Regions from separate parts of the Streptomyces sp. NPDC017936 genome, predicted to be linked through region 3. Evidence: riboswitches for the same ligand, from Rfam matches in the RefSeq annotation. Region 3 holds a riboswitch; each other region holds the start of a gene.

Region 1 (4,178 bases), on a different contig from region 3:
GCTGCGGGTGATCTTCAACGACTCCGCGAGATCGGTCATGCGCAGGCTCCGCCCGGGCGCCTCGGAGAGGTTGGCCAGAATGGAGTAGTACAGGTGCGGCATGCCGGCCTCCTGCTGGAGCTGCCGGTCGAGCGTGTCCTCCAGGAGGAGGGACGCGGCGACGTACGCGCGCCAGGCGCGCTGCTCCTCGGCGGTGAGCCAGCGGGTCGTCATGCCCCCAGTGTAGGTTTGCTTCAAACTTGAAACCAAGAGATGTCGGGGCGGGGGCGGGGCGAGGAGGCGGGGCGCACCCGCCGGCCGGCCGCCCGACCTCCCGCTCCCTCGCCCCATTCCCTTCCCCCTCGCCCCTCGCCCGGAGAGCCCGCGCCGATGCCGTACCCGTACGTCCTGCTGTCCGCCGCCGTCTCCCTCGACGGCTGTCTCGACGACACCGGCCCCGACCGCCTGCTGCTCTCCGGCCCCGCCGACTTCGACCGGGTCGACGAGGTGCGGGCCTCCGTGGACGCGATCCTGGTCGGCGCCGGCACCATCCGGGCCGACAACCCCCGCCTGCTGGTCAACGCGCCCGAACGCCGGGCCGCGCGCCGGGCGGCGGGCCGGCCGGAGTACCCGCTCAAGGTCACGGTCAGCGGCTCCGGCGAGCTGGACCCGGACGCGAACTTCTGGCACACGGGCGGCGAGAAGGTCGTGTACACGACCGACACGGGCGCCGAGCGGGCCCGGTCGCTCGGCCTCGCGGCCGACGTCGTCCCCCTCGGCGCCCGCCTCGACTGGCGGCGGCTCCTGGAGCACCTGCACGACGTCCGGGGCGTGCGGCGGCTCATGGTCGAGGGCGGCGGGACCGTCCACACCCAGCTCCTGCAGGAGGGCCTCGCCGACGAGCTCCAGCTCGTCCTGGCCCCCCTCTTCGTCGGCGACCCGGACGCGCCCCGGCTGTTCGGACCCGGCGGCTACCAGGCCGGACGGCTGCGGCTGGTCGAGACGCGGCCCATCGAGGACGTCGTGCTGATGCGCTACGAGCCCACCGCGCCCGGCGCCGGCCCGCTGCCCGTCGCCGCCGACCACCACTGGCTGGCCCTCGCCTGCGATCTGGCGGCCGCCTGCCCGCCGTCGCGGACCGCGTTCAGCGTGGGCGCGGTCGTGGTGGCCGCCGACGGGACGGAGCTGGCGCGCGGCCACTCCCGGGAGGCCGGCGACCCCGTGGTGCACGCCGAGGAGGCGGCCCTGGCGAAGATCGACCCGGCCGACCCCCGCCTGGCCACGGCCACCGTCTACACCAGCCTCGAACCCTGCACCCACCGCGCCTCCCGCCCGACGCCCTGCGCCCGTCTCGTCCTGGACGCGGGCGTGGGCAGGGTGGTGACGGCCTGGCGCGAACCGAACACCTTCGTGACCGGCGCCGACGGCTCCGGCCTGCTGGCGGCCGCGGGCGTGGACGTCGTCGTCCTCCCGGAGTACGAGGAGCGGGCCGAGGCCCCCAACCGGCATCTGCTGTAGCGCCGCCGGGCGGGCAGGCGCCTCGTGCAGCACCGCCGGGCGGGCAGGCGCCTCGTACAGCGCCGCCGGGCGGGGTGAGGCCTTGGGGGCGGCCGCCGTGCCGCCCGCCGAGGAGCCCTCCGGCGGTTCCCCGGGCGCCCCTGGAACAACCCTTGTGCTTCCCGTCCCGCGGATGGCGTACACTGGTGTCATACCGACGCGGGGTGGAGCAGCTCGGTAGCTCGCTGGGCTCATAACCCAGAGGTCGCAGGTTCAAATCCTGTCCCCGCTACTCAAGGCCGAGGGCCGGAACCCGATCAGGGTTCCGGCCCTCGGTGCGTTCGCCGCCGGCCCGCCTCCCGCCCGGATCTCACGGAAAGTGACCGGCCGAGCGCCCTGCGCATAACGACTGGGTCACCATCAAAACCGCCGTGACCCCTGAACCGCCCCCGACGTGGGGTCAACTCGCCCGTTTTTCGCCGCTGGTGGGACAAAAGTCCAGGCCAGGAATGTTGTTGATCAAGGGGAACAGCTTGGAAACCGGGCCTCGCGTCTATTAACGTTCGATAACGCAGCGCGGTCGTCCCAGCCGTCACAAGAGGCGGCTCCGTGCGCACGCGCCGAATCCCGTAAGGGAACCGGGGAACCACCACCTTGGGGTGAATCACGCGTAAGCCGCCGTGAGGCAACGGCCGGTATACGCGCGTAGGAGACCTTCCCGCTCCGAACCCGTCAGCTAACCCGGTAGGCGACGGAAGGAAAGGAGTACGCCCGCGTGGCGTCCAACCCGCCTGCCCCAGAAGCCCCGATCGCGCCCAGCCAGACCTTCGGCTACGGCGGCAACCGCACCGACGAGGGCCCCTGGGAGGAGTGGAACCCCACCGCGGAGTCCATTCGCCCGGTACGCGGCCGGCACCGCGTCGCCAAGCAGCGCGGCGGACTCGCCCGCAGCTCCACCGTCCTCGGCGTCGGCGTCATCGCCGCCGTCGGCGCGGGCGGCATGGCCAGCGCCAACACCGGCAAGCCGCCGGTCTCCATCTCCATGCCGGACCTCCCCTCCGTGGGTTCCCTGATCTCGGACGACGACACCTCCGAGGAGGCGGCGCCCGCCCTCAGCAGCTTCGGCGCCACGGTCGCCGCCGACGACAGCACCGCGAGCGCGGCCGACGCGGGCGAGGCGCTGCGCAGCCGGATCATGGCGCAGGCCGAGTCGCAGCAGACCCAGATCGAGACCAAGGCCCAGGCCGCGGCCGAGGCCGCCGTCGCCAAGGCGGAGGCCGACGCGGCCGCCAAGGCCCAGAAGGAGGCGGAGGCCCAGGCCGCCGCCGCCAAGAAGAAGGCCGCCGAGGAGGCCGCGAAGAAGGCCGAGGCCGAGCGCCTCGCCGAGCTCGCCAAGCAGTACACGCTGCCCACCTCCTCGTACACCATCACCTCGACGTTCGGTCAGGCCGGCGCCTACTGGTCCTCCGGGTACCACACCGGTCTGGACTTCGCCGCCCCCACCGGCACCCTGATCAAGGCCGTGCACAGCGGCACCATCACCTCGGCCGGCTGGGACGGGTCGTACGGGTACAAGACCGTGCTCACCCTCGACGACGGCACCGAGATCTGGTACGCCCACCAGTCCTCCATCAGCGTCAGCGTCGGCCAGAAGGTCGCCACCGGCGACGTCATCGGCCGGGTCGGCGCGACCGGCAACGTCACCGGCGCCCACCTCCACCTCGAGGTGCACCCGGGCGGCAGCGCCTCCGGCATCGACCCCGGTGCCTGGCTGCGCGACAAGGGGCTGAACCCCTGAGGTCCCGTACCTCCTGAGTCGTCCGGGGACCGGTGAGGTGGTTTCCCGGATCTTTGTGAACCTTTGGCCGGAGGCGCGGAATGCGCGCCTTCGGCCGAGGTGTTGAAGGGAGGCATGACTTCCCTGCGCAAGCTCGGCTCCTCCGACCTCGAGGTCTTCCCGCTCGCCCTCGGCGGCAACGTCTTCGGCTGGACCGCCGACGAGGCCGCCTCCTTCGCCGTCCTCGACGCCTACACGGCCGCCGGCGGCAACTTCGTCGACACCGCCGACTCCTACTCGGCGTGGATCGAGGGCAACAGCGGCGGTGAGTCCGAGACCCTGATCGGCAAGTGGGTCAAGGCCCGCGGCAACCGCGACGACATCGTGATCGCGACGAAGGTGAGCCAGCACCCCGACTACCAGGGGCTGACCGCCGCCACCATCAAGGCCGCCGCCGACGCCTCGCTGCGCCGTCTGGACACCGACCGCATCGACCTCTACTACACCCACTTCGACAAGCCCGAGGTGCCCGTCGAGGAGATCGTCGGCGCGCTCGACGAGCTGGTGAGGGCGGGCAAGGTGCGGCACATCGCCGCCTCCAACATCTCCCCCGAGCGCCTGCGGGCCTCCCTGGAGTTCTCCGACCGCGAGGGCCTCGCCCGGTACGTCGTCCTCCAGCCGCACTACAACCTCGTATCGCGCGACACCTACGAGGGCGGGCTCCAGGACCTCGTCGCCTCCTCCGGCCTCGCCGCCGTTCCGTACTACGCGCTGGCCTCCGGCTTCCTCACCGGCAAGTACCGGCCCGGCACGACCGTGGACAGCGCGCGGTCCCAGGGGGCCGCCAAGCACCTGGAGACCGAGCGGGGCCGGAAGGTCCTCGCCGCCCTGGACGACATCGCCCGCGCCCACGACAGCGAGATCG
Region 2 (4,178 bases), on a different contig from region 3:
CATGCCGGTCAGGAACACGACGGGGAACTCGAGGCCCTTGGCGGTGTGCAGGGTCATCAGGGTGATGACGCCGGATCCGTCCTCGTCCTCGTCGGGGATCTGGTCGGAGTCGGCGACCAGGGCCACCTGCTCGAGGAATTCGGCCAGCCCGACCGACTCGCCCTCACCGCGCTCCTGCTCGAACTCCAGGGCGACGGCGGCGAGTTCCTGGAGGTTCTCGATCCGGGTCTCGTCCTGCGGGTCGGTGGAGGCCTGCAACTCGGCGAGGTAGCCGGTGCGCTCGAGCACCGCTTCCAGGACCGTGGCCGGTCCCGCGCCCGACTCGACGATCGTGCGCAGTTCCTCCATCAGCGCGTTGAACCGCTTCACGGCGTTCGTGGAGCGCGCCGCCATGCCGTACGCCTCGTCGACGCGCTTGAGCGCCTGCGGGAAGCTGATCTTCTCCCGCTGGGACAGGGCGTCGATCATCGCCTCGGCGCGCTCGCCGATGCCGCGCTTGGGGACGTTGAGGATGCGGCGCAGCGGGACCGAGTCCTCCGGGTTGGCCAGGACCCGCAGGTAGGCCAGGACGTCCCGGACCTCCTTGCGCTCGTAGAAGCGGACGCCGCCGACGACCTTGTAGGGCAGGCCGACGCGGATGAAGACCTCTTCGAAGACACGGGACTGGGCGTTGGTCCGGTAGAAGACGGCGACGTCGCCGGCCTTGGCCTCGCCCGCGTCGGTGAGGCGGTCTATCTCGTCGGCGACGAACTGGGCCTCGTCGTGCTCGGTGTCGGCGACGTAGCCGGTGATGCGGGCGCCCGCGCCCGCGTTGGTCCACAGGTTCTTGGGACGGCGGGACTCGTTGCGCTCGATGACCGCGTTGGCCGCGGAGAGGATCGTCTGCGTCGAGCGGTAGTTCTGCTCCAGCAGGATCGTCGTCGCGTCCGGGTAGTCCTCCTCGAACTGGAGGATGTTGCGGATGGTCGCGCCGCGGAAGGCGTAGATCGACTGGTCGGCGTCACCCACGACGCAGAGCTCGGCCGGCGGGACGTCGTCGGCGCCGGGCGGTGCGTCGGCGGGACGCTCGAAGGTGCCGACGAGCTCGCGGACGAGGGCGTACTGGGCGTGGTTGGTGTCCTGGTACTCGTCGACCAGGACGTGCCGGAAGCGGCGGCGGTAGTGCTCGGCGACGTCGGGGAACGCCCGGAGCAGGTTGACCGTCGTCATGATCAGGTCGTCGAAGTCCAGCGCGTTCGCCTCGCGCAGCCGGGACTGGTACATCGCGTAGGCCTGGGCGAGGGTCTTCTCGAAGCCGTCGGCGGCCCGGGCGGCGAAGTCCTCCTCGTCGATCAGCTCGTTCTTCAGGTTGCTGATCTTGGCGCTGAAGGACTTCGGCGGGAAGCGCTTCGGGTCGAGGTCCAGGTCGCGGCAGACCAGGGCCATCAGGCGCTTGGAGTCGGCGGCGTCGTAGATCGAGAAGGACGAGGTGAAGCCGAGCCTCTTGGACTCGCGGCGCAGGATCCGCACGCACGCGCTGTGGAAGGTCATCACCCACATCGCGTTCGCCCGCGGGCCGACGAGCTGCTCGACGCGCTCCTTCATCTCGCCCGCGGCCTTGTTGGTGAAGGTGATCGCGAGGATCTGGCCCGGGTGGACGTGGCGCTCGGCGAGCAGGTGGGCGATGCGGTGGGTGAGCACGCGCGTCTTGCCGGAGCCGGCGCCGGCGACGATGAGCAGCGGGGTGCCGGAGTGGACGACGGCGGCGCGCTGGTTGTCGTTGAGCCCTTCCAGGAGCGCGGCCGCGTCGATCACCGGGCGCGGGGCGCCGTCGCGGTAGTACGCGTCCCTGTCCGGCGGCACGTCGAACTTCCCGCCGAACAGATCGTCCGGAAGCGGCTCCGGAGCGTGATCGTCGTCGGGCGGCGGCGGTTCCTCCTCGTGGCCGCGAGGGGCCTGGAGGTCCGCCAGGAAGCTGTCGTCAAAGAGGCTGCTCATCGCTCTCCGAGTCTAGGGTGCCCCACCGACAACCCGCGGCGGTCCCGAAAACATCCCGGTCTCCGGAAGCGGTCCGGGAGCGGGCGGACGGCCGGAGAGGCCCCCGAGGGCGCCTCCGGGGCCCGGAGGCGCCCTCGGGGCCTCTCCCGGAGCCTGTGCGGCCTCTGCGGCCCTCCAGGAGCCTTCGGGGTCCTCCGGAGGCTCCGGGGCCCTCCGGGCGCCCCGGGCGGTTTCCCGCCCCCGGTACGAGCCGTCACGATGCGTGACCGAAGGTCCGGCACGCGCGGGCGCCGACCACAGCCGAAAGGGGGCCCGGGCCCGAAGCGGCGGGCGTCACCACCCGGGAACACATACGGACATATCCCCGCCCAACGCCACAGAGCGTTGAGCGGGCGCGAACCCCTGACCGAAGGTCACGAAAATGTATCGGGCATATCACCCATCAACCTTCACAGGGACCACACGAGTTGGCTACCGTGCCGGGCAGGCCGTACGACCCCCACCGGCGAACCTCGCCGGGCCGCGCGGCCTCCGCCGAGTCCGGCGCGCCCCCTCGCGGCAGCCGGAGCCGGGGACCCACCGAGAACCCGGGGTGAATCGGCCCGACTCCCCTCCCGGGGAGAGGCCGTAGGGCAACCCTTCCGAACCACCCGCCCGAACCCGACAGCTAACCCGGTAGGCGGACGATGGAAGGAGTCGCCTCCCTTGGCGTCGCAGCACCGCAAGCCGCGCCCCGCGGGCACGCGCGTGGCAGGCATACGCAGACCCGCCCTCGCCACCGCCGCCCTCACCTCGGTGGCCCTGCTCTCCCAGACGGCCAACGCCGCGCCCTCGACCGACGACAAGCCCAGCCTGGAGGAGGTCGAGAAGAAGGTCGACGACCTCTACCGCCAGGCGGAGTCGGCGACCGAGAAGTACAACGCCGCCAAGGAGAAGACGACCAAGCAGCGCAAGCGCGTCGACTCCCTCCTCGACGACGTGGCCCAGCGCGCCCAGGAGCTCAACGAAGCACGGGAGCAGCTGGGTTCCTTCGCCGCCGCGCAGTACCGCACCGGCGCCTCCGCCCCCGAGACAGCGACCTTCCTGCTCGCGGACACCCCGCAGGACTACTTCGACCAGACGCAGCTGATGGGCCGGCTGACCGAACGCCAGAAGAGCGCGGTCGACGACTACGTCACCCAGCAGTCGCAGACCATGAAGAAGCGTCAGGAGGCCTCGCAGAGCCTCGAGACGCTCACCGACTCGCAGAACGACCTCAGGACCGCCAAGGCCACCGTCCAGAAGAAGCTCAGCACCGCACGCGCGCTGCTGTCCCAGCTGACGGCGGAGGAGAAGGCGCGGCTCGCCGCGATCGAGAAGCGGAAGCAGCAGGAGGCCGCCCGCAAGGCGGCGGAACTGGCACAGCAGCAGGCAGCCGAGGCGGCGGCCGCCCAGCAGGGGAGCGACGGCTCGTCGGCCACGGGCGGTTCGCCGGGCACGGACACGTCCTCGTCGTCGCCCTCGTCGCCCTCGTCCTCCGACGCCTCGTACGCCACCAAGGCCGAGAAGGCGCTCGCCTTCGCGCGCGCCCAGATCGGCAAGCCCTACGTCTGGGGCGCCACGGGCCCCGAGTCGTACGACTGCTCCGGTCTCACCCAGGCCGCCTGGAAGGCCGCCGGCGTCACCCTTCCGCGCACCACGTACGACCAGGTCGACGCGGGCACCACCGTCTCCCTCGCCGACGCCCTGCCGGGCGACCTGATCTTCTTCTACGACGACGTCACCCACGTGGGCGTCTACATCGGCAACGGCATGATGATCCACGCCCCGAAGCCGGGGGCGTACGTCCGCGAGGAGTCGGTGTACTACGACGGCGAGTCGTCGATCCACAGCGTGGTGCGGCCGGCCTGAGCGGCCGCCCGGCGGGCCGGGGACCGCCCGAGCGGGGCCCCGGTCGTCACGGGGCACGCGCGCGTGGAGGCACGTTTCGCGGCCGGGCCTTCCCGCCCGGGCGAGGGCCGGGGCACGGAGGAGGCGGAGACGGGGGCTCGCGCCACAGCCGCGCGTCCCCGCTCCGTGTCCTGCGCCCGCGCGTATTTCCTCGTCCCCGCGCGCGTGCCCCCGCGCGAGCCGCCCGGCGCTCCTTAGCATCGGCCGCATGCCCCGCTCTTCCTCCCTTCGCGCCCGGTGGGCGCGGCGTCCGCCGGCGGCCGGGGCCGCTG
Region 3 (4,178 bases):
CGAGGATGAGGTCGAGGGCCTCGCGGTTGGAGCCGAGGTTCGGGGCGAAGCCGCCCTCGTCGCCGAGACCGGTGGACAGGCCCTTGTTCTTCAGGACCTTCTTGAGGGTGTGGTAGACCTCGGTGCCCCAGCGCAGGGCCTCGGAGAAGGACTCCGCGCCGATCGGGGCGATCATGAACTCCTGGATGTCCACGTTGGAGTCGGCGTGCGAGCCGCCGTTCAGGATGTTCATCATCGGCACCGGCAGCAGGTGCGCGTTGGGGCCGCCCAGGTAGCGGAAGAGCGGGAGGTCGCTGGCCTCGGAGGCGGCGTGGGCGACGGCGAGGGACACACCGAGGATGGCGTTGGCGCCGAGGGAGCCCTTGTTGTCGGTGGCGTCCAGGTCGAACATGGCCTGGTCGATCAGGCGCTGCTCGGTGGCGTCGTAGCCGACCAGCTCCGGGCCGATCTGCTCGATGACGGCGAGGACGGCCTTCTCGACACCCTTGCCCTGGTAGCGGTTGGGGTCACCGTCGCGGAGCTCGATGGCCTCGAAGGCGCCGGTGGAGGCGCCGGACGGAACGGCGGCACGCCCGGTGCTGCCGTCGTCGAGGCCGACCTCGACCTCGACCGTGGGGTTGCCTCGGGAGTCCAGGATTTCCCGGGCTACGACGACGTCGATGGACGGCACGAGCATCTCCTTCTTGGGATGTGACGCTGGTTGTGCACGGGCACGTGGGCCGCGGTGAGCCCTTGTCGGTCCCTTGCTGGGCCTTGCGACTAGAGCCTAACCGCCCGGGGGCCTCCGGCAGCCGACCGACCGTCCCGTGGACAGACTGACGGTACACATTGTTCCCGCCCGGAACAAAGAGGGTGGGGCAATCTCCGGAACGGGCGGCGAACGCCGCGGGGAGGCGAGGGGGGCGGCCCGGACGCAGAAAACCCCGCCCCGGTGCGTACGGGGGGGGAAGACGCACCGGGGCGGGGAGCCCGTGGGGACGGGGGGACCCTCACGAGGTCCTCAGTGTGCGGACCTCGGATGTGAGGGGGCTGTGGCCGCGCTGGGGGCCGGGTGTCACTTGAGGTGCAGCTGCTGGCCCGGGTAGATGAGGTCGGCGTCCTCGACGACGTCCCCGTTCAGCTGGAAGAGCTTCGCCCAGCCGCCCTTGACGCCCTCCTGCGCGGCGATGGAGCTGAGGGTGTCGCCCTTGACGACCTTGTACTCGCCGTCGCCCTTCTTGACCTTCTTGCCGGTCGGGGTGGTGACCGTCTTCTGGCTCTGGGCGGCCGGGCGCTCGGCGGAGCGGGAGGCGCTCTGCTGCTCGGTCGAACGGGTCGTGGTCCCGGAGGACTCCGAGGACGACGAGCCGGAGCCGCTGTCGGAGGAGCCGCCGGTGTAGCCGGCGCCGGACAGGCCCTTGCCGCAGACCGGCCAGGCGCCCTTGCCCTGGCCCGCGAGGACCTTCTCGGCGATCTGGATCTGCTGGGACTTGGAGGCCTTGTCGGCGGTGGAGGCGTACTGCGTGCCGCCGTACGCGGCCCAGGTGGAGGCGGAGAACTGCAGGCCGCCGTAGTAGCCGTTGCCGGTGTTGATGGACCAGTTGCCGCCGGACTCGCACCGGGCGACGGTGTCCCACTCGGCGGCGGTGGCGGCGGAGGCGTTGCCGGCCGCCATCAGCGGGGCGGCGACGGCGGCGCCGGCGACACCGGCGACGGCGATGGCGCGGGTGGCCTTGGACGGACGGCGGTGCTTGCCCTTGCTGGAGAACAGCATGGATCGATCCCCTCACCGACGCCTGCGAGGTGAGCTGTCGGGTTCGGGCCGGTTGAGTTGCCCGGCCACTCCTCCACCGGGAGGCGTGGCTTCACCCCGAGCCGCTCCGGTCGACTGCCCGGTGCGGCACTTACCTTGGGTCCCCCGCTCCTGCCCACGGCGCTTGACGCGACGACTGTTCCCGGGCTGCCACTGGCAGGATTCGGCGTTGCGACAGCCGGGGCTCGGGTTGCCGAGCGGTCACGACCGTAGGCACGTGATCGACGGATTTTCAAAGACGATCAGGGCTTCTGAGACTCATCCCACACTTTCGCCAAAACGGACATTCAGCACGAAGTGTGACGTGAACTCCGCCGTTTCCAGCGGCCTTTCGCCCCTATTCGACCCCAGTCGCAAGGGTCTGACCGGGCACGATGTTGCTCGGGTCGGGCCCGATGAGGTCCTCGTTCTCGGCGTAGAGCGCACGCCATCCGCCGTCCAGGTCAAGGGAGTCGGCGATGGACACGAGGGAGTCACCCACCCGGACCGTGTAGGCGCCGGCCGTTCCGGCGGCGTGACGGCCGGCGGACGCGGTGGTCGTGCCGTCGGTCGCGCTCTCGTCGGCGGTGCCGCCCCGGTGGCGGCCGGAGCCGGTGTCGGTGGCGGCGGCGCCGGTGTCGACGAGGCTCCAGGAACCGGCACTCTGTGCGTAGTTGTCCGAGTTGTCCGCCTCGGGGGTCGCCGCGGACGACGCGCCTCCCGCCTGAGAGCCTTCCGCGCCGGCGTCGGCGGACGCGTCGGACGCTGCGGGGTCGTCGGGCGTCGAAGGCGAAGAGGACGAGGGCGAAGAGGAGGGGGTCTCGGCGGAGTCGCCGGGGGATTCGGCGGAGGGGTCGGCGGAGGCCTCGCCCGGATCCTCCGAGGACCCGGAGGAGTTCGCGGAGCCGGACGCCCCCTTCGACAAGTCGGACAAGCCGGACGACACGGGGGAGTCGGACTCTTCGCCGGCCACGCCGGTGTCCAGGTCCACCGAGCCGGACTCCTTGCTGAGCCCGGAGGTCAGCCCGCACGTGCCCCACGCGCCGACGCCCTGGTCGGCGAGGACCTTCTGGGCGACGGAGATCTGCTGGTTGCGGCTGGCCAGGTCGGGGCGCGTGGCGTAGTCGAGTCCGCCGTACGCCTCCCAGTCCTCCTGGGTCAGCGAGAGGCCGCCGTACTCGCCGCCACCCTCGTTGGCGCTCCAGGAGCCGCCGGTCTCGCATTCCGCCACCCTGTCCCACACGCCGCCGTCGGCGGCGCTCGCGGCGCCGGCGCCCAGCAGCGGGATGGCGATGGCCGAGCCGGTCACGCCGGCCGCGACGAGGAGGGCCGGGGCCTGACGGGGGCGACGGTGACGACCGTTCCCGGAGAGCATGCGGGCGCCTTTCTCGAGACAGCGATGGCCCGCGCGGCGGGTGAAGCCGGGGCGCCGCGCTGACGAGTGAACGTATAGGCAGACGATCACTTGTCACAAGTTCATGCCGCACAGATCACGTGAAGATCACAGAGTTGAGGAACGGTCACCTTTGCTTCGCGGAACGGTCATGTGGCGGTCGGTCAGGGAGCGGGTGCGGACGGTGTCCCCGGAACCGGGGACGCGGGAGGCGTGAACTCCACGGGAAGAGTGCGCAGCCCGCGCATGATGAGGCCGCCGCGCCACCTCAACTCGCCCGGGTCGGCGGCGAGCCGGAGGTCGGGCAGCCGGGTCAGGAGGGTGGCGAGCGCGGTCTGGCCCTCCAGGCGGGCGAGCGGCGCGCCCAGGCAGTAGTGGATGCCGTGGCCGTAGCCGAGGTGCTGGTTGTCGCGGCGGGACAGGTCGAGGGTGTCCGGGTCGGCGAAGCGCGCCGGGTCCCGGTCGGCGGCGGCGAGGACGACGAGGACGGGGTCGCCGGGGGCGATGTCCTGTCCGCCGAGGGTCAGCGGGCGGGTGGCGAAGCGCCAGGTGGCGAGTTCCACGGGGCCGTCGTAGCGCAGGAGTTCCTCGACGCCGGTCTCCAGCAGGGTGCGGTCGCCGGCGGCCAGGGCGTCCTGGAGCCGGTGGCGCTGGCCGGGGTGGGTGAGGAGGGCGTAGGTGCCGTTCCCGATGAGGTTGACGGTCGTCTCGAAGCCGGCGAACAGGAGGATGAAGGCCATGGCGGCGGCCTCGTTCTCGGTGAGGTGCTCGCCGTGGTCGGAGGCGCGGATGAGGCCGGAGATGAGGTCCTCGCCGGCGGTGGGCTCGGGGGGCAGGGCCTCGCGCTTGCGGTGGATGAGCTCGGACAGGTAGCCGCGCATCTTCTTCACCGACCGGGCGACTCCGCCGCGCGGTCCTCCGCCGTGCCGGATCATCATCCCGGCCCAGTCCCGGAAGTCGTCCTGGTCCTCCCGGGGGACGCCCAGCAGGTCGCAGATGGCGTAGATGGGCAGC
Region 4 (4,178 bases), on a different contig from region 3:
CCCAGTGGGCGGGGTACTCGTGCCGGTCCGGGGCGCTCTGCATGGGGCCCAGAGTACGGCTCGCGCACGACAACGGCGCGAGGCAGTCTGTGGAGGACGGGAGGCCGGGCCGGGGCCCGGGCGGCCGGACGGGAACGGGACGCGGGACAGGGACACAGCACCGTTCCCGGCACGCTCCACGTGTGGAACACTGGTCTAGACAACCCTGAGCACTGAAGGGCAGCAACACATGGCTGAGCGCCGCGTCAACGTCGGCTGGGCCGAGGGCCTCCATGCCCGCCCCGCCTCCATCTTCGTACGGGCCACCACGGCCGCGGGCGTCCCGGTGACGATCGCCAAGGCGGGCGGCACCCCCGTCAACGCGGCCTCCATGCTGGCCGTCCTCGGTCTGGGCGCCCAGGGCGGCGAGGAGATCGTCCTCGCCTCCGACGCCGAGGGCGCGGACGTCGCGCTCGACCGGCTGGCCAAGCTGGTCTCCGAGGGGCTCGAGGAGCTTCCCGAGACCGTCTGAGCCCCGCGGCGCACAGGGAGCCGCGTCGCCCTTCCCGGGCGGCGCGGCTCCGCCGTTTCGGCACGGTCGCGCTCCGGCGCCTTCACGCGGCCTCGCGAAGAAAATCAGCCCGAGCACGCCGAAAAGGAAAGCACGCGCACACGAAGAGCGCGCCACCAGGAATTCACGGCGCACCACGAAAAGGGCAGCGGAAATCCACGTCCGCCGAATAACCCCTCTTTGTATACGGCCCTCGTGTTAATGGCGTGGGCCCGACATGTTGACGACGTGTTGCGAAGTCCTCACACGGTCCGGGCGGTCGCCGCCCGGGAAGCGCGGCCGGTGCGCGGCGGACGAGCGCTCGGTGTGCAGCGCGGTGATCGCCCGCGCGCGCTCGCCGTCGCCGCGCGCGACGGCGTCCACGATCGCGCCGTGCTCGGCCCAGGAGTCCACCGGGTCGGCCGGCGCGTCCACCGCGTACATCCAGGCGATCTTGTGGCGCAGCTGGGTGAGGGTCGAGGTCAGGGCGTGGCTGCCGGAGGCCTGCGCGAGCGTCTCGTGGAACCAGCCGCCCAGGGAGCGCAGGTCGTCGCTGTTGCCCCTCCTGGCGCGCTCCTGACCCAGCCGGACGAGACCGCGCAGCACCTTCAGGTGCGCCTCGGTGCGCCGCTGGGCGGCCCGGGCGGCTCCGAGCGGCTCCAGGAGCAGGCGCATCTCCAGCAGGTCCGCCGCCTCCTGCTCGGTCGGTTCGGCGACGCACGCGCCCGCGTGCCGCCGCGTCACGACGAAGCCCTCCGCCTCCAGGGTGCGCAGGGCCTCCCGGACGGGGACGCGCGAGACGCCGTAGCGGCGCGCGAGGACTTCCTCGGTGAGGCGGCCGCCACGCTCGTGGACACCCGCGACGATGTCGTCCCGGATGGCCGTGCACACCGAGTGCGCCGGAATACGCATGACCGACCTCCGCCTTAATCCCCGTGAAACGCCGACGAGCGACGCGTGGTCAAAGACTCTATTGCAGCGGGCCGGAATTTCCGACGGCGGGCCGGAATCCAGGGATATTTTTTGGACAGCGGAGCGCAGGAAACGACGAAAGCCCCGGCCGGGAAGGCCGGGGCCGGGACGATCCGTCGCGGTGCGTCGTCAGACGTCCACGCCGTGCTTGCGGAGGTAGGCGACCGGGTCGATGTCCGAGCCGTACTCCGCACTCGTGCGGGCCTCGAAGTGCAGATGCGGGCCGGTGACGTTGCCGGTCGCGCCGGAGAGACCGATCCGCGTGCCCGGGGCGACCTCCTGCCCCACCGAGACGCTGATCGACGACAGGTGACCGTACTGGGTGTACGTCCCGTCGTGCATCCGGATCACGACCTGGTTGCCGTACGCGCCGCCCCAGCCGGCCTCGACGACGGTGCCGAGCCCGACCGCGTGCACGGGCGTGCCGCTCGAGGCGTGGAAGTCGATGCCGGTGTGGCTGCCGGAGGACCACAGCGAGCCACCGGACCGGTAGCTCGTGGAGACGTAGGAGCCGGTGATCGGCGACACGAAGGTGTTGAGGCGCTCGCGCTCGGCCGCGCGGGCGGCGCGGGCCCTGGCCTCGCGCTCCTTCTCGACCTTCGCGGCGGCCAGGGCGGCCGCCTCCTTGCGCGCGGCCTCCTCCCGGGCGGCCTGCTTCTGCGCGGCGACCTGGTCGTCGATCTGCTCGGCCACGGAGTCGCCGATGGTGACGACGGGGATCAGGCCGGTCTGCTCGGAGGAGGTCTCGGCGGCGAGAGCCGGGGTGGAGGCGACGGTTCCGATGACGCCGGTGGTGGTGAGCGCCGCGATGCCCGCCGCGCGGGCGGTGGTGCGCTTCGTCCGGCCGGGACGACGGTGCTTCCCGGTGGCGCAGGTGAACGCCATGAAGTTGAGCGGTCCTTTCCTTCCCTCTCGCCTACCGGGTTAGCTGACGGGTTCGGAGCAGGAAGGTCTCCTACGGGCCCCCTCGCGGCACGCGCGGGCGTCCGATTCACCCCAGGGACTGCACAGGTGTGGGTCCCCGGCTCCCCTGGCTCGCGCCGTACGGGGACTCGGCGATGACTGTCCGGTGCCGCGGGTGCGGCGCACTGCCCGACGAACAGCCCGGACGAAACTAGACGCGCCCGCCGTCCGCGCCCAAACGCAACGGGGGTTTTGTAGCGCATGCCACAGGGCAGACAGGCAGCCTCTCGCTCAATTCGGACATCGAAGGGGCCCTGACGACCCGTCGGTCACCAGGGCCCCTCACGCGCGCGTGCCGCGGTGGCCGGGCGTGCGGCCGCGGTCCCTACTCCGCGGGAACGACCTTCACCTCGCCGATGCCCAGGGCCTCGACCGGCTCCTTGATCCGGGCGGCGTCACCGACGAGGACGGTCACCAGACGGTCCACCGGGAAGGCGCTCACGACGGCCGCGGTGGCCTCCACGGTGCCGGTCGCGGCGAGCTGCTGGTACAGCGCCGCCTGGTAGTCGTCGGGCAGGTGCTGCTCGACCTGGTCGGCCAGGGTGCCGGCGACGGCCGCGGCGGTCTCGTACTTCAGCGGCGCCACACCGACCAGGTTCTGCACGGCGACGTCGCGCTCGGCGTCGGTGAGTCCCCCCGCGGCGAGGGTGCGCAGCACCTTCCAGAGGTCCTCCAGCGCGGGACCGGTGTTCGGGGTGTCCACGGAGCCGCTGATGGCGAGCATCGCGGCGCCCGTGCCGTCCGGCGCGGAGCGCAGGACCTGCCCGAAGGCGCGCACGCCGTAGGTGTAGCCCTTCTCCTCGCGCAGGACGCGGTCCAGGCGGGAGGTGAGGGTGCCGCCGAGGCAGTACGTGCCGAGCACCTGGGCGGGCCACACGCGCGCGTGCCGGTCGGGGCCGACGCGGCCGATCAGCAGCTGCGTCTGGACGGCGCCGGGGCGGTCCACGATGACGACCCGGCCGGTGTCGTCGGCGGTCACCGGCGGCACGGGCCGCGGCTGGGCCGGGGAACCCGTCCAGGCGCCCAGGGTGTCGCCGAGGAGCGCGTCCAGGTCGACGCCCGTCAGGTCGCCGACGACCACGGCGGTGGCCGTGGCGGGACGGACGTGCTTCTCGTAGAAGGCGCGGACCGCCGCGGAGTCGATGTTCTCGACCGTCTCCGCGGTGCCCTGGCGCGGACGCGACATGCGCGCGTCGGCCGGGAACAGCTCCTTGGACAGCTCCTTGGCGGCGCGCCGGGACGGGTTGGCCAGCTCGTGCGGGATCTCGTCGAGGCGGTTGCGCACCAGGCGCTCGACCTCGCTGTCGGCGAACGCGGGCGCCCTGAGGGCGTCGGCGATCAGGCCGAGGGCCTTGGCCAGGCGGGAGGCGGGGACCTCCAGGCTGAGGCGGACGCCGGGGTGGTCGGCGTGCGCGTCGAGGGTGGCGCCGCAGCGCTCCAGCTCCGCGGCGAACTCCTCCGCGGAGTGCTTGTCGGTGCCCTCGGAGAAGGCCCGCGCCATGATCGTGGCGACGCCGTCGAGTCCGGCCGGCTCGGCGTCCAGGGGCGCGTCGAGGATGACCTCGACGGCGACGACCTGCTGGCCGGGCCGGTGGCAGTGCAGCACGGTCAGGCCGTTGTCGAGCGTTCCGCGCGCGGGGGCCGGGAACGCCCACGGCCTGGCCTCGCCCGCCTGCGGCTGGGGGTGGAAGTCCATCGTGGCGAGCTCGGTCAC

What was found. A riboswitch is a leader RNA that binds a small molecule or an ion and turns the genes downstream of it on or off. The one in region 3 is predicted to bind cyclic di-AMP.
Region 1: it holds a riboswitch for cyclic di-AMP, as region 3 does, so the genes downstream of both, ACH4F6_RS24285 (M23 family metallopeptidase) here and ACH4F6_RS13725 (transglycosylase family protein) in region 3, are expected to answer to the same signal.
Region 2: it holds a riboswitch for cyclic di-AMP, as region 3 does, so the genes downstream of both, ACH4F6_RS33610 (NlpC/P60 family protein) here and ACH4F6_RS13725 (transglycosylase family protein) in region 3, are expected to answer to the same signal.
Region 4: it holds a riboswitch for cyclic di-AMP, as region 3 does, so the genes downstream of both, ACH4F6_RS16370 (M23 family metallopeptidase) here and ACH4F6_RS13725 (transglycosylase family protein) in region 3, are expected to answer to the same signal.

Annotation. Positions count from the first base shown of each region.
Region 1 covers NZ_JBIRHK010000012.1:17,940-22,117, reverse strand. Annotated here, with positions in the region: gene ACH4F6_RS24300 (MarR family winged helix-turn-helix transcriptional regulator) at 1-213, opposite strand, end outside; gene ACH4F6_RS24295 (dihydrofolate reductase family protein) at 370-1,497, shown strand; tRNA gene ACH4F6_RS24290 (tRNA-Met) at 1,695-1,768, shown strand; cyclic di-AMP (ydaO/yuaA leader) riboswitch at 2,085-2,244, shown strand; gene ACH4F6_RS24285 (M23 family metallopeptidase) at 2,252-3,274, shown strand; gene ACH4F6_RS24280 (aldo/keto reductase) at 3,389-4,178, shown strand, end outside.
Region 2 covers NZ_JBIRHK010000020.1:127,704-131,881, forward strand. Annotated here, with positions in the region: gene pcrA (DNA helicase PcrA) at 1-1,977, opposite strand, end outside; cyclic di-AMP (ydaO/yuaA leader) riboswitch at 2,514-2,675, shown strand; gene ACH4F6_RS33610 (NlpC/P60 family protein) at 2,683-3,867, shown strand; gene ACH4F6_RS33615 (tellurite resistance/C4-dicarboxylate transporter family protein) at 4,115-4,178, shown strand, end outside.
Region 3 covers NZ_JBIRHK010000005.1:449,458-453,635, reverse strand. Annotated here, with positions in the region: gene eno (phosphopyruvate hydratase) at 1-670, opposite strand, end outside; gene ACH4F6_RS13725 (transglycosylase family protein) at 1,055-1,753, opposite strand; cyclic di-AMP (ydaO/yuaA leader) riboswitch at 1,758-1,925, opposite strand; gene ACH4F6_RS13720 (transglycosylase family protein) at 2,130-3,146, opposite strand; gene ACH4F6_RS13715 (cytochrome P450) at 3,329-4,178, opposite strand, start outside.
Region 4 covers NZ_JBIRHK010000007.1:115,055-119,232, reverse strand. Annotated here, with positions in the region: gene ACH4F6_RS16385 (GNAT family N-acetyltransferase) at 1-43, opposite strand, end outside; gene ACH4F6_RS16380 (HPr family phosphocarrier protein) at 230-511, shown strand; gene ACH4F6_RS16375 (GntR family transcriptional regulator) at 749-1,441, opposite strand; gene ACH4F6_RS16370 (M23 family metallopeptidase) at 1,631-2,386, opposite strand; cyclic di-AMP (ydaO/yuaA leader) riboswitch at 2,400-2,569, opposite strand; gene ACH4F6_RS16365 (M16 family metallopeptidase) at 2,790-4,178, opposite strand; gene ACH4F6_RS16360 (M16 family metallopeptidase) at 4,175-4,178, opposite strand, start outside.